Regions from separate parts of the Anaerosinus gibii genome, predicted to be linked through region 2. Evidence: riboswitches for the same ligand, from Rfam matches in the RefSeq annotation. Region 2 holds a riboswitch; the other holds the start of a gene.

Region 1 (6,307 bases), 720 kb from region 2:
AATATAAAAAATACAAGAGTAAAAAAAACTATTGCGAATGAGTAACGCATTCATTCGCAATAGTTTTTTTAAGGTTTACATGTGTTTTCGTTTGTGTATGCCATTAAACATTTCCAAAGTTTTGCAGCATGAACTTTTTCATCATTGCCATTATTACAAAAGAGTATTTTTACATCTTTATGCTGAGCGGCGCAATAGCTTTCTTGATAATTATTTGCATCACATAATTCATCTACAATTGCTCTTGTTAATAAGTCTATCGCTTCTAAATTGGAACAACTTTTACTTTTACGAAAACTGTCTATGCATGGAAGTGTAATACAAACATCATTAAAAGCACAACATTGTACGGGATCATACCTTGCTAAAAGTGTCATTATATTGCGAAAATGAACCATTTCATCTTCGGCAATTTCAGTGAATAATTTACATAAGGAACCACTTGTTTTTTCGGCAGCACAGAGATAAAAATAGATTCCTTTACGTTCGCTGATTGCCATTCTTCTTAGTAACAATAAATCTGGGTCAGTCGGGCACATGCAGTTTTGATCAGGCGTTGACGAAAAAAATTTTGGCGGCATAGGATTCCTGTCGTCCATAAGAAAAAGCCCCCCTTATTCCATTTTTATATAATCTATGAATAAGAGAGGCAAAATGTGCTAATTTTAAAAATTTAATGTGGCAAAATAATCTTCTATTGTTTCGCCGCGGCGAATCATTTCTACGTCGCCATTAGGTTTTAACAATAATTCAGCAGAACGTAATTTACCATTATAATTAAAGCCCATTGCATGACCATGCGCACCCGTATCGTGAATGACGATAATATCACCGATATCGATTTTTGGTAAAGCGCGGTCGATTGCAAATTTATCATTGTTTTCACAGAGTGAACCAGTGATATCATACACATGGTCACAAGGTTCATTTTCCTTACCGATTATCGTAATGTGGTGGTATGCTCCGTAAAGTGCAGGACGCATTAAGTTTGCCATACAGCTGTCTAGTCCAATGTAATTTTTATATGTGTTCTTGCGATGAAGTGCAGTAGAAACAAGATAGCCATAAGGACCAGTAATAGAACGACCTAACTCCATTGCAATTGTAAGTGGCGCAATATTGTTTTTTATAACGATTCTTTCATAAGCTTTTCTAATTCCTTCACCTACATATTCTAAATCAACGGCTGTTTCTTCAGGGCGATAAGGGATGCCAACACCGCCGCCAAGGTTAACGAATTCTAATCGAATACCAAGTTTTTGATTGATTTCAACAGCAAGATTAAACATTAATTCTGCTGTTGCGATAAATGAATCAGGATCTAATTCATTGGAGATTACCATGGTATGAAGTCCAAAGCGTTTTACGCCTTTTTCTTTAGCGATACGATATGCTTCAAAGAGTTGCTCTTTTGTCAGACCGTATTTTGCTTCTTCAGGTTTTCCGATAATTGTATTGCTATGTGCAAGCGATGGACCTGGGTTGTAACGGAAAGAAAGAATCTCTGGAAAGCTGGCGTGTTTTTCAAGATAATCAATATGTGTAATATCATCTAGATTGATAACAGCACCTAATTCTCGCGCTTTTTGAAATTCTTCTGCTGGCGTATCGTTTGATGTAAGCATAATATTTTCGCCTTTGATTCCAGCCATTTCAGATAATAATAACTCAGCTAAAGAACTGCAATCGGCACCTGCGCCTTCTTCGCTTAGAATTTTAAGTAAAGTAGGGTTTGGAGCAGCTTTTACTGCGAAATATTCTTTAAATGCTGGGGCCCAGCTAAAAGCTTTAAACAAACGGCGCATATTATTGCGGATTGCTTGTTCGTCGTAAATATGAAACGGAGTTGGGTACTTTGCAATAATCTCTTGCAAATTATCTTTGCTGATTGGAAATGCTTTTTCTGCCATAGATATTACCTCCAAAATTTGTATTTGCATATAAAAAGCGATTTGGAGTCAGCCTCGCAAATCGCTTCAAAAAGCATGCAAGATAGCTCTCCATACGAATTACGTATGACAGTCTTGTGCATATTCAACCCAAGACCAACAAATTATCTTTGCCATGACAATTTATTTCGGCGATGGTTCCTTTCGTTATTCTTCAAAGCTGGCAACTCAGAATAATTACTATTAAGCATCGCGCCTCTATCACTTATTCTATTTATTTTGCATCATTATATCAATTTTTATAGGTATGTGTCAATTGAAAATAACTATCATTACAAAATGGTTTTGTAACATTGTAAATTTTATAAACCGATAAAAATTTTCCCACATATTATAAGTATAGGCTTTCTTTTTTAGGAAATAGTAAGAAAAATAAGTTTTATAAGGGGAATAAATATGAAGATTTACGAAGATATTATAAATAAAGCGAGTAAAAAAAATAAAAGTAAAAAGACTTTTAATGTGATTAGTACAGTACAAGAGTTTTGGCAGAGCTTACAAGAAAGTTTTGCGAATGCCAAAATCATTGAAGCGACCGAAATGATGTCGTGCTTTACGAAAACAGACAATTTTCATTGTAATTATCAAAGAAATTTATCATATGAGAATCTTATGCCGCTCAGCCATGATATGTGGGTTGAATTTAGTGATGAGGAATCTGGGACTAATCTAGGTGTTTTACTCACCTATCATGAAATAGAAGAAGATGACAGCTTGTTTAGAGATGCTATGGAATATGGTATTCAGAGTCCATTTAAGTGGTGTTGCAAAAGTTATAGCTTTATTAAGCAGCCACTTAGTAAAACCGTTCCGCTCAACTGGTCTTTAATGGAATATATTAGAGAAGACGGTTCATCAGCAGGGAGTTTGTTAAAGCCAATTCAGCTCCCAGATAGCGTTGTAAAAAACGTAGAGATAGAAATGGAGAATATGCAGCTATTAAATCATGGAATTGCATCGCTAATTAGTGATTTGGCATTATATTTAGTAGAGTCAGTACATCAGGAGAAAGCAATATTAAAAGAACATAAAAAAGCAAAAAATGATTACTATATCGCTTTACCTGTATAATTATCATAAACATCAAAACGCCTATTCTTCATGGCAGATGCCATAAAGAATAGGCGTTTTCTTATGAAGTGTAGCTAAGCCATCGGATAAAACGAAGGGAAAATATACAAAAATTTACTGCTAGGCAACTTTGTTTTTGTGTGCTATAGTTAATTTAATACAAGATATAGAGGAGGAGTTTTCCTTGTTTCAGTCTAAATTTTTGCGTTTTGTTTGTATTATGGTGTTATGTTCTTTTCTTACATCAATTTCAGTTGTACAAGCTGCAAGCGTAGAGGATAAACGGCAAAAAGTTCGTAATATGTCTGATGCAACTTTAGAAAAGCTTTATGAAGTTCACCCAAGTGCAAGGCGAGCTATTCAAAATGCAGCGGGCTATGCTGTATTTAAAAATACAGGAGTAAAGATTTTCGTCTTAGGTAGTGGAATGGGAAAAGGTATTGCGGTGAATCAAGTTACAGGTGAAGAAACCTTTATGAAAATGGCGGAAGCACAGGTTGGACTTGGTTTAGGGGTAAAAGAATTTAATGTAATTTTTGTTTTTGCAACAGAGGACGCACTCGACAAATTTATCAATACAGGCTGGGAGTTTGGCGGACAGGCAACTGCTGCGATAACAGATGGTGTTTCTGGTGACTCTATGCAAGGGGCTGTTACTGTATCTAGGGATACTTGGATGTATCAAATGACGGAAAAAGGATTGGCGCTTGAATTAACAGGTAAAGGAACTCGCTATTATAAAGATAGTGAGTTAAACAAAAAGTAAAAATAAAAATGCTGCCGGATTAGTGATTTTCACTCACGGCAGCATTTCTGCTTTTACGGACTTCATTTATCCGATGATTTCTAAGATTCAGATGGAGTTAAAACTCCATCTGAAATTTAGAAATCTGTTTATTTTAAGAATCCTTCAATAATTTTGGCTTCGCCTTCAGCCTCTGAGAGTCCCAATGTCATCAATTTTGTTAATTGTTCACCAGCGATTTTACCAATCGCTGCTTCATGAATTAAAGCTGCATCTACATGATTGGCTGTAAGTTCTGGAATCGCACTTACTACACCATTGTCCATGATAATTGCATCACATTCTGTATGCCCGCTGCAGTCAGCATTTCCATTAATTGTCGAACGAAAGATTTGTTTTGAAGAATCTCTGGCAACGGAACGGGAAATTACATCTGCACCAGACTTATTGCCGTTTAAATCCACTTTAAAAATTGTTTCTGCAGTTTGGTTACCGTGGGTCATGATTTTTTCGCGAATAATAAGCTTGGCATTTGCAGCTAATGTTCCTTCGGTGACTCTTTTACTAGAATCAACGCCTTTGATTTGCAGGGTATCCATTTCCATATAACTATTTTCTCCTAACTCCATATAGGTTTCAGGATTAATTATCCGTTCACCCGTACCTTCGCCAGTGCCAATATGTTTTTCTAAATAAAGTACTCGGGAATTTTTTCTCAAAAAGAAACGATGGATGCCGTTATGTTGTGAATTACCGGTACCATCCGTATGAACGCCGCAACCTGCAACAATGGTTATATCAGCATCTTCGCCAATATAAAAGTCGTTATAGACGAGGTCGTCAACATCGCTTTCAGTAACAATCGCCGGAATGTAAACGGTTTCGTATTTTGTACCAGGCTTAACGATAATATCAATACCGGGTTTGTCTGTTTTTGAAACGATATTAATTTTTTCTGTACAGTTTCGAGAAGCACAATGCCCGTTTTCACGGATATTATAAGCACCCTTAGGTAGACCGTCTAGTTCAGAAACCGTTCTAAGCAGTTCTTTTGTCACGTCATTCATTATTGGATACCTCCTGTACAAAACGAACATTTATCTTCGCTCGTAAATAGTTTTGGTAGAACATCCTCTTTTTTACCTTGCATACTGATTTGTCCGTCTGCTAAAACAATAATTTCATCGGCAATTTCGAAAATGCGTTCCTGATGGGAAATAATGATGATAGAACCATCATTCTCCTGACGCATTTTTTCAAATACACCGGTTAAATTGTTAAAACTCCAAATATCAATGCCTGCTTCCGGTTCGTCGAAAATTGAAAGCTGCGTTTTTCTTGCAATTGCAGTTGCAATTTCAATACGCTTGATTTCACCACCGGATAAACTTGCATTGATTTCACGATCAATATAATTTTTTGCACAGAGACCTACGTCGTAAAGGTATGCACATAATTTTTTTTCGTCCATATTAGTATCGCCGGCTGCAATACTAATTAAATCGCGAACAGTAATGCCTTTAAAGCGAACTGGCTGTTGAAATGCAAAAGTAACACCGAGCTTTGCTCTTTCCGTAATATTAAGATTAGTTATATCTTTTCCGTTAAAAAAGATTTTGCCGGAAGAAGGTTTGATAATTCCCGCAACAAGTTTTGCCAAAGTGGACTTTCCGCCGCCGTTTGGACCGGTAATTACAACAAATTTACCTGCTTCAATTTTTAAACTGAGATTTTTTAAAATCTCTTTGCCACCTTCGACTTTAACGGTAATTTCTTTCAATTCTAACATAAATACACCCCAAATTTGTATTTTATTCCTTAAAATATCTAGTATTCTTAAAGTATACCATCAAAAGAAAATCTCGTAAAATACTCCAATGGATTTTTTATTTAATAGTAATTGTAATGGTTTTGCTGTTGTCTTTTATGATTGGGCGATGTCGTTTTTAAAGTCATAAAATCTAGATAAAAAGATTATTAGTATGGTAGGAAAAAAGCTTGCGCTGCATAATGTCAGTACAAGCTTTTTAATTTTTACATAAATAATATGAAAATTTGAAATAGTATAAAATAAATTGCTGGATATATGGAGGGTTTATAATAAAAAAGAGAGATGTAAATACAATTTGTTTTCTGCTTATACAAATTATAATAATGATAATACTCATCTATAGAGGGCGAACGGATTTCTCATGGAGTGTTATGATTACGACGAGCAGCTGGATTTTATATTCTTTTCTTGAAACTAGATATCAGATTCAAATGAGCAGGTATATTCGATTATTGATGATGCTCACCCTTTTTTGTGATGCTTTTTTTGGCTATATTTTAAATCTTTATGAACAATCTTTTCTGTTTGATAAAATACTGCATATGTTTGGCACGTATTCATTTTCATTATTCGCCTATGCTTTAGTGATGCAATTGCAAAAAAATCATCCTGTGAATAGGTCAGTTAAATTTATATTGGCGATGTGTATTGGGATAACCTTGGGTACAATATATGAAATTTCAGAATTTATTGGTGACAATATATCTCATC
Region 2 (6,307 bases):
AATTCAATTTCGTCATATTGATTTTCTAGAAATTTCGGATCATCCTTAGAGAATAAAAACATGTCTGGAACTATTGTCCACATAACCATTACTGCTTCATCACCTTGCTGCTTTTATTTAATTGAATCATTTCTTGCAACTTATTCATTGCTTGTGATACTCCGCCAATTTCATTAATTAATCCATATTTAACTGCATCTTTTCCTCCTACTGAAGTTCCAATATCTCTTGATAATTCGCCTGTTTTATAAAGCAAATCCTTCCAACAATTACTTTTAATCTTTGAATGAGCTACAACAAAATTATTAACACGTTCTTGCATTTTTTCAAGGTAGTCAAATGAGCTTTGCGCCCCAATCACCATTCCGTTTAACCGAATAGGATGAATTGTCATAGTCGCACTTTCTACAATATAAGAATAATTAGCCGATACAGCAACTGGCACGCCTATACTATGGCCTCCTCCTAAAACAACTGAAACAGAGGGCTTGGATAAACTTGCAATCATTTCAGCAATAGCTAACCCCGCTTCTACATCTCCACCAACTGTATTTAATAAAATCATTAAGCCTTCAATATCTTTATTTTGTTCAATCGCCACTAACTGAGGCATAATATGTTCATATTTAGTCGTTTTGTTATTTGGTGATAAGATCATATGCCCTTCAATCTGACCAATGATTGTCATAACATGAATATTAGATTTTGCAATTGCAATCTCAGGTGTTCCTAATTCTTTTATATTATCTAATGCTGGATTTTTTGCAATACCTTTTGCTATATTTTTATCTGAAGCGTTTTTTTGATTATTTTTATCATGATTTTCCACTCAGTCAACTACCTCCTAACTAAAATCTATGGTGGTAGTATGTTCAATTTTATCTATAAAATACAATTAGATATAAAAAAGCGAACTATTTAAATTGTAATAGTTCGCTTTTTATTATTTTTCTAAAATAAACCTATCATGCAAGAAAGTTATTGCATTTTTTAGGTCAGATGTTGCAATTAGCGCTGAAATAGACGTATGTGAATCAACCGTTTGAAGAATTTTAATGTTATTCTTAGACAAAGATTCTACAAAGCTAGCAATAACACCTGAAGCCTCGCGCATCCCACCACCAACGATAGAAACCTTTGCACAATAACTTATTATTTCAATATTTGTCGAATACATCTCTAAAATTTCTAAAAGTTGTGAGGTTGCCCCTGAATTTATCGTAAACACAATATAATCAGGATAAATATTAATTAAATCAATACTGATTCCACCATTACCTAATAACCTAAATAAATTCATTTGCTCACTTTGAATAATATTACTTACTTTTACCTGAGATAAACCATCTAAATAAGCAATACCTGTTACAATCCGATCATGAATATCATCATCAATAAAATCACCAATCAGAGTTCCCTCTACATCAGAAAAAGTAGATTTAATTAAAAGTGGAATATGCTTTTGCATTGCAATTTCGACAGCACGAGGATGAATCACTTTGGCACCCTGATATGCTAACTGACAAACTTCATCATAACTCACCTTATCTAAAATCTTAGTATTATCAACCAATCTTGGATCTGCAGTCATAATCCCCTCTACATCTGTATAAATTTCAATTCGCTCCGCTTGTAATGCTACCCCTAATGCCGCAGCAGTTGTATCACTGCCACCACGACCTAAAGTTGTAAAATCATTAAATTCATTTACTCCTTGAAATCCACACACCACAGGTATTTTACCTTTGTTAATCAGTTGGAAAATACGTGTTGTATCAATTCTCTGAATTCTAGCTTTAGAAAACTGTGAATCTGTTATTATTCCTGCTTGACTTCCATTTAGCATTACTGTGTTTAAACCAGCCTTTTGTAGTGTCGCTGTCATAACAGCTGCTGAAATCATTTCACCACAGCACATAATTTGATCCAGTTCACGTGCATTTACACAATCATTTACTTCTTTTAATAAATGAATCAGCGTATCTGTTGCATAACTTTCTCCACTACGTCCCATCGCCGAAACAACAACTACGGGAAAGAAGCCCTCTAGCTTCAATTTTAGTACTTTTGCCAATACAAAACTTCGGCTTTCTTCAGTTGCAACTGAAGTTCCTCCAAATTTTTGCACAACAATACGCATACCTACACACCTCAAAACATGTTATGTTTGATCATATATTCCGCAATTTGCAAAGCATTTAATGCCGCACCTTTACGAATTTGATCACCAACTACCCATAAGTTTAAACCATTTTTTATTGAATAATCTTTTCTTATACGTCCGATGAAAACTTCGTCTTGATTTGATGTATAAAGAGGCATAGGATACTCCATTTCATCTGGATTGTCTTTCACAATCACACCTTCAAAATTTGATAAAGCTGACTTAACTTCATCTATACTAAGATCATCTTCCAATTCTAAATTAATAGATTCTGCGTGACTACGGTATACTGGAACCCTAATTGTAGTAGCAGTAATTCCCATTCCATAATCATCTAAAATCTTGTGTGTTTCATCAATCATTTTCATTTCTTCTTTAGTATATCCGTTATCTTTAAAGACATCAATTTGAGGAATTAAATTAAATGCGATCTGATAATGTTTCGCTAAACTTGCTCCAGGTAGAATTTTTGCCTCAACAGGACGATTTTCAGCAATAGCCTTTACTTGTTGTTCTAATTCATCAATTGCTTCTTTGCCACCACCAGACACAGCCTGATAAGTCGATACAACAACTCTTTTAATCTTTACTTTATCATAAATTGGTTTTAATGCCATTGTCATAATAATCGTCGAACAATTTGGATTCGCGATAATTCCTTTATGATTCTTTATCGCTTCTGGATTTACTTCTGGCACTACTAATGGTACTTCAGGATCCATTCGAAATGCGCTTGAATTATCAATAACTACAGCACCACTTTTTACAGCAGCTGGAGCAAAGACCGTGCTTGCTGAGCCACCTGCAAATAAAGCAATTTGTACATCCTTAAATGATTCATTTGTTGCTTCTTCTACTACATAATCTTTGCCCATAAACTTTATTACTTTTCCTGCTGAACGCTTTGAGGCTAACAATTTTAAATTAGCAAAAGGGAAATTACGTTCTTCAATTAAACTTAAAAATTCTTGCCCAACTGCACCAGTAGCACCTAAAATAGCAACATTATATTTTTTCATTTATTCTGCACTCCTAATAATCAATTAATTTAATATATTTTCTAGTCCACATACTAGTGTATCTAAACTGACAACTTTTTTGCAGGCAATGACAACACCTGGCATAAATGAATCTCGATTAATAGAGTCATGTCTAATCGTTAGAGTTTGACCTAATCCCCCGAAAATCACTTCTTGATGCGCTACATATCCAGGTAAACGAACACTGTGAATATGTATTCCATTAAAATCAGATCCACGTGCACCTTTTATTTTTTCTACTTCATCCGGATGCCCTTGTGCTCTCACGCCGCGAACTTCACTAATAAGTTCAGCAGTACGTAGCGCCGTGCCTGATGGTGCATCTAATTTTTGATCATGATGCAACTCTATAATTTCAATATCAGGCATGTATTTTGCGACTTCCTGTGATAACTTCATCATCAAAACAGCACCAATTGCAAAGTTTGGCGCTATGAATGCCCCCACATTATTTTCTTTACACAGTTGCTCTATTTCTTTTTTATTTTCATCTGTCAATCCAGTAGTCCCAACAACCGGATAAACTCTATTTTTAAGTATAATTCTAATATTATTCATTACTACATTAGGATTCGTAAAATCAACAACGACATCTGCGCTGGTTTCAGTCAGCACCTCTTGCAAGTCTTTTCTTACATTAATTCCAATTTTATCAATTCCAATCAATGAACCAATATCATCACCTTTGGACATGACATCTACTGCACCTACAAGCATAAGATCACTATCATTATGTACTGCATTTAAAACAGCACGACCCATTTTCCCATATGCACCACAAACTACTACTTTTATCAACCTTATCCCTCCTAAAACTAATAATAAAAGTCAACTATATACAAAAAAAACTGATAAGACCATTCTCACCAGCTTTCTATATAAGGCAGCTCCTAGGGTTCAAGACCCTATTCTAGATGAGATAGCTCTCCACCAATATCTGGTGACAATCTAACATTTTTTCAATGTTAAACCAGAATCAACATTTTGGGAAATATTGAAACTTCGGCGACAAATCCTTTCAATCCACATCATCAAACCCCTTCTCCATGGAAATACTCTTATTTAATCGCACCTCTACTACATCCTATGCAGGACTTCTATTTAATTTATGTACATTTTATACTAATTGTTCCAATAGTGTCAACCTAAAGTTATAAAACGATTAAATTAATTATACAAATATTCACGTTGAAAAAACATTTTTATATCATGCACATCATTTCTTGTTATTGCATATTGTACAGTAAAATCATGCTAAATCTATTTGGGAGGGTTTTATTATGAGTTTTTACTGTAGAATAAAAAATGAAGAATTAATTTGCGACCTAAAACGGGAAGTAAACAGTGATATATTGTTATTAGGTGCTGATGGCTTTACTTATTTCGGTCGTTTACAAGCAATAGAAGATTGTCGTATGGCTGTTTTAACTCCAGCAATTACAGCCGTAACTTCTGATGTAGAAATTATTACTCCAGGCGGGTGTTTAGTTACTGTCAATTTTGCTAGAATAGACTTATGGAGTATTATTGCTAAAGGTAGTGGTATTGTATGCGATCCTGTTTATAGTACTTTATCTTGTGATGATGACACACCAATTATAAGAGAAGGTCAAGACCGTGAATATGATTGTTTAGTTAGAAGTTTAAAACGCTTAATCGGAAACAATGTGGCTATTACTACCACAGGTGGATTTTTATTTGAAGGCGTACCTAGTGAAGTTTGTAGAGATCTAGCAATTCTTACTGTTGATGAAATTTTCATTCCTGGCTGTAATAAATTTATATCTGATAGAAATATTCGCTCCGTAGTGGTAAATTTAGAAGCAATTACGTCTGTTTCTGGTGGAGATACAAAATGTCATTGCTGTTGTAGATAAACGACTATGTTAAGAGGGAAAAAGGTTCTTGGTAATGTAGGAGTTGGCGTTACCTGCCCATTCTTTTGTGAGGCCAATGATGGGAATATATATATTGTAAAAACCAATAAGAAAAACATACCAGCACAAATACTAATTAGTGAATTTCTAGGAAAATTTATTGGAGAAAGATTAGAATTAATTTTTCCCCATAGCGATTTAATTGATATAAGCCAATTAAAAATGAATGAATCTTTTTTTTCTTTACAATTTGCTTCCCAATATATTCCTTATGTAGAATATCTTAATCATGATCATTTTAAAAAGGCTATAAATATTAAGGAAATGGCTGGAGTAATACTATTTGATCATATCTTTCACAATCCAGACAGAATAATGAATAGAAAAAATCTTTTATTTTCGCATTTAGGTCATCGCATTTATGCAATCGATAATTCTCATCTATTTAAATGTAGCCATTGGAATAACGAAGTTTTAAAAAAACTTACTAAGCAAGTATCTGTATATCAAAATCATTTATACGGGGTACTATTAAGAAACTTCTTAACAAAAGAAGATTTTTATCCATATATAAACCGTATAAAAACGATTAGCAAAAATGAAATTTTATCTATTATCTCACAAATTCCAGATGAATGGGAAAAAGGGGACTTTGATTTAAACTATTTAATAGATTTTATTATAACAAGATTTGATAATATCGAAAAAATAGCAGAAGCTATTTTGCCAAAAACTAAAGAGGAACAACTTATATAAAATAAAAAGCTCTAGACAGTAATACTCATTTGTACTACTGTCTAGAGCTTTCCATCATTATGAAAACTCCCGTCCATCGTCCTCCGCCGGACTTTGGGACAAAATGTCCCGAACTTGTGACTATACCCCCAGAAAAATAGCAGGACAGCGAGCAACCGTCAAAGTGCTTGGCCTCTGTTCACTCTATTTTGGGGTGTTTCTTCTCTCAAAATCGAAATGGGTGGGAAAGCCGTTTTAGAGCTTTCCCGCCTTGATTGCCCATGAGTTCCAGTTATAGTAAGGCTCCGGCAGTGGTTCATTCCCAAAGTCCCCGTCATCACATACAGACCTTTCAGCAGTCCGGCAGGGTCCAGATAATTACAGAACAGCATGGTAATATTGTCATATTGCTAATTCCGATTAGCACAATTTCATGTGGGTTTTCCTTTATTTTTTGATACAAGAGTTTATTCCAAAATCCCATAGGGCAC

The links. Region 2 has a riboswitch for lysine ahead of dapB (4-hydroxy-tetrahydrodipicolinate reductase). Riboswitches for the same ligand answer to the same signal wherever they lie in the genome.
Region 1: another riboswitch for lysine. It lies ahead of lysA (diaminopimelate decarboxylase); the one in region 2 lies ahead of dapB (4-hydroxy-tetrahydrodipicolinate reductase).

What each region holds. Positions count from the first base shown of each region.
Region 1 is NZ_CP120678.1:550,739-557,045, forward strand. Features, by position in the region: gene P3F81_RS02510 (hypothetical protein) at 69-599, opposite strand; gene lysA (diaminopimelate decarboxylase) at 666-1,910, opposite strand; lysine riboswitch at 1,986-2,158, opposite strand; gene P3F81_RS02520 (hypothetical protein) at 2,346-3,020, shown strand; gene P3F81_RS02525 (lipid-binding SYLF domain-containing protein) at 3,205-3,786, shown strand; gene P3F81_RS02530 (SufB/SufD family protein) at 3,915-4,832, opposite strand; gene P3F81_RS02535 (ABC transporter ATP-binding protein) at 4,832-5,554, opposite strand; gene P3F81_RS02540 (DUF2238 domain-containing protein) at 5,914-6,307, shown strand, end outside.
Region 2 is NZ_CP120678.1:1,266,074-1,272,380, reverse strand. Features, by position in the region: gene P3F81_RS06090 (YlzJ-like family protein) at 1-83, opposite strand, end outside; gene P3F81_RS06085 (ClpP family protease) at 89-829, opposite strand; gene dapG (aspartate kinase) at 944-2,140, opposite strand; gene P3F81_RS06075 (aspartate-semialdehyde dehydrogenase) at 2,152-3,183, opposite strand; gene dapB (4-hydroxy-tetrahydrodipicolinate reductase) at 3,208-4,002, opposite strand; lysine riboswitch at 4,117-4,289, opposite strand; gene P3F81_RS06065 (hypothetical protein) at 4,485-5,081, shown strand; gene P3F81_RS06060 (HipA family kinase) at 5,088-5,837, shown strand.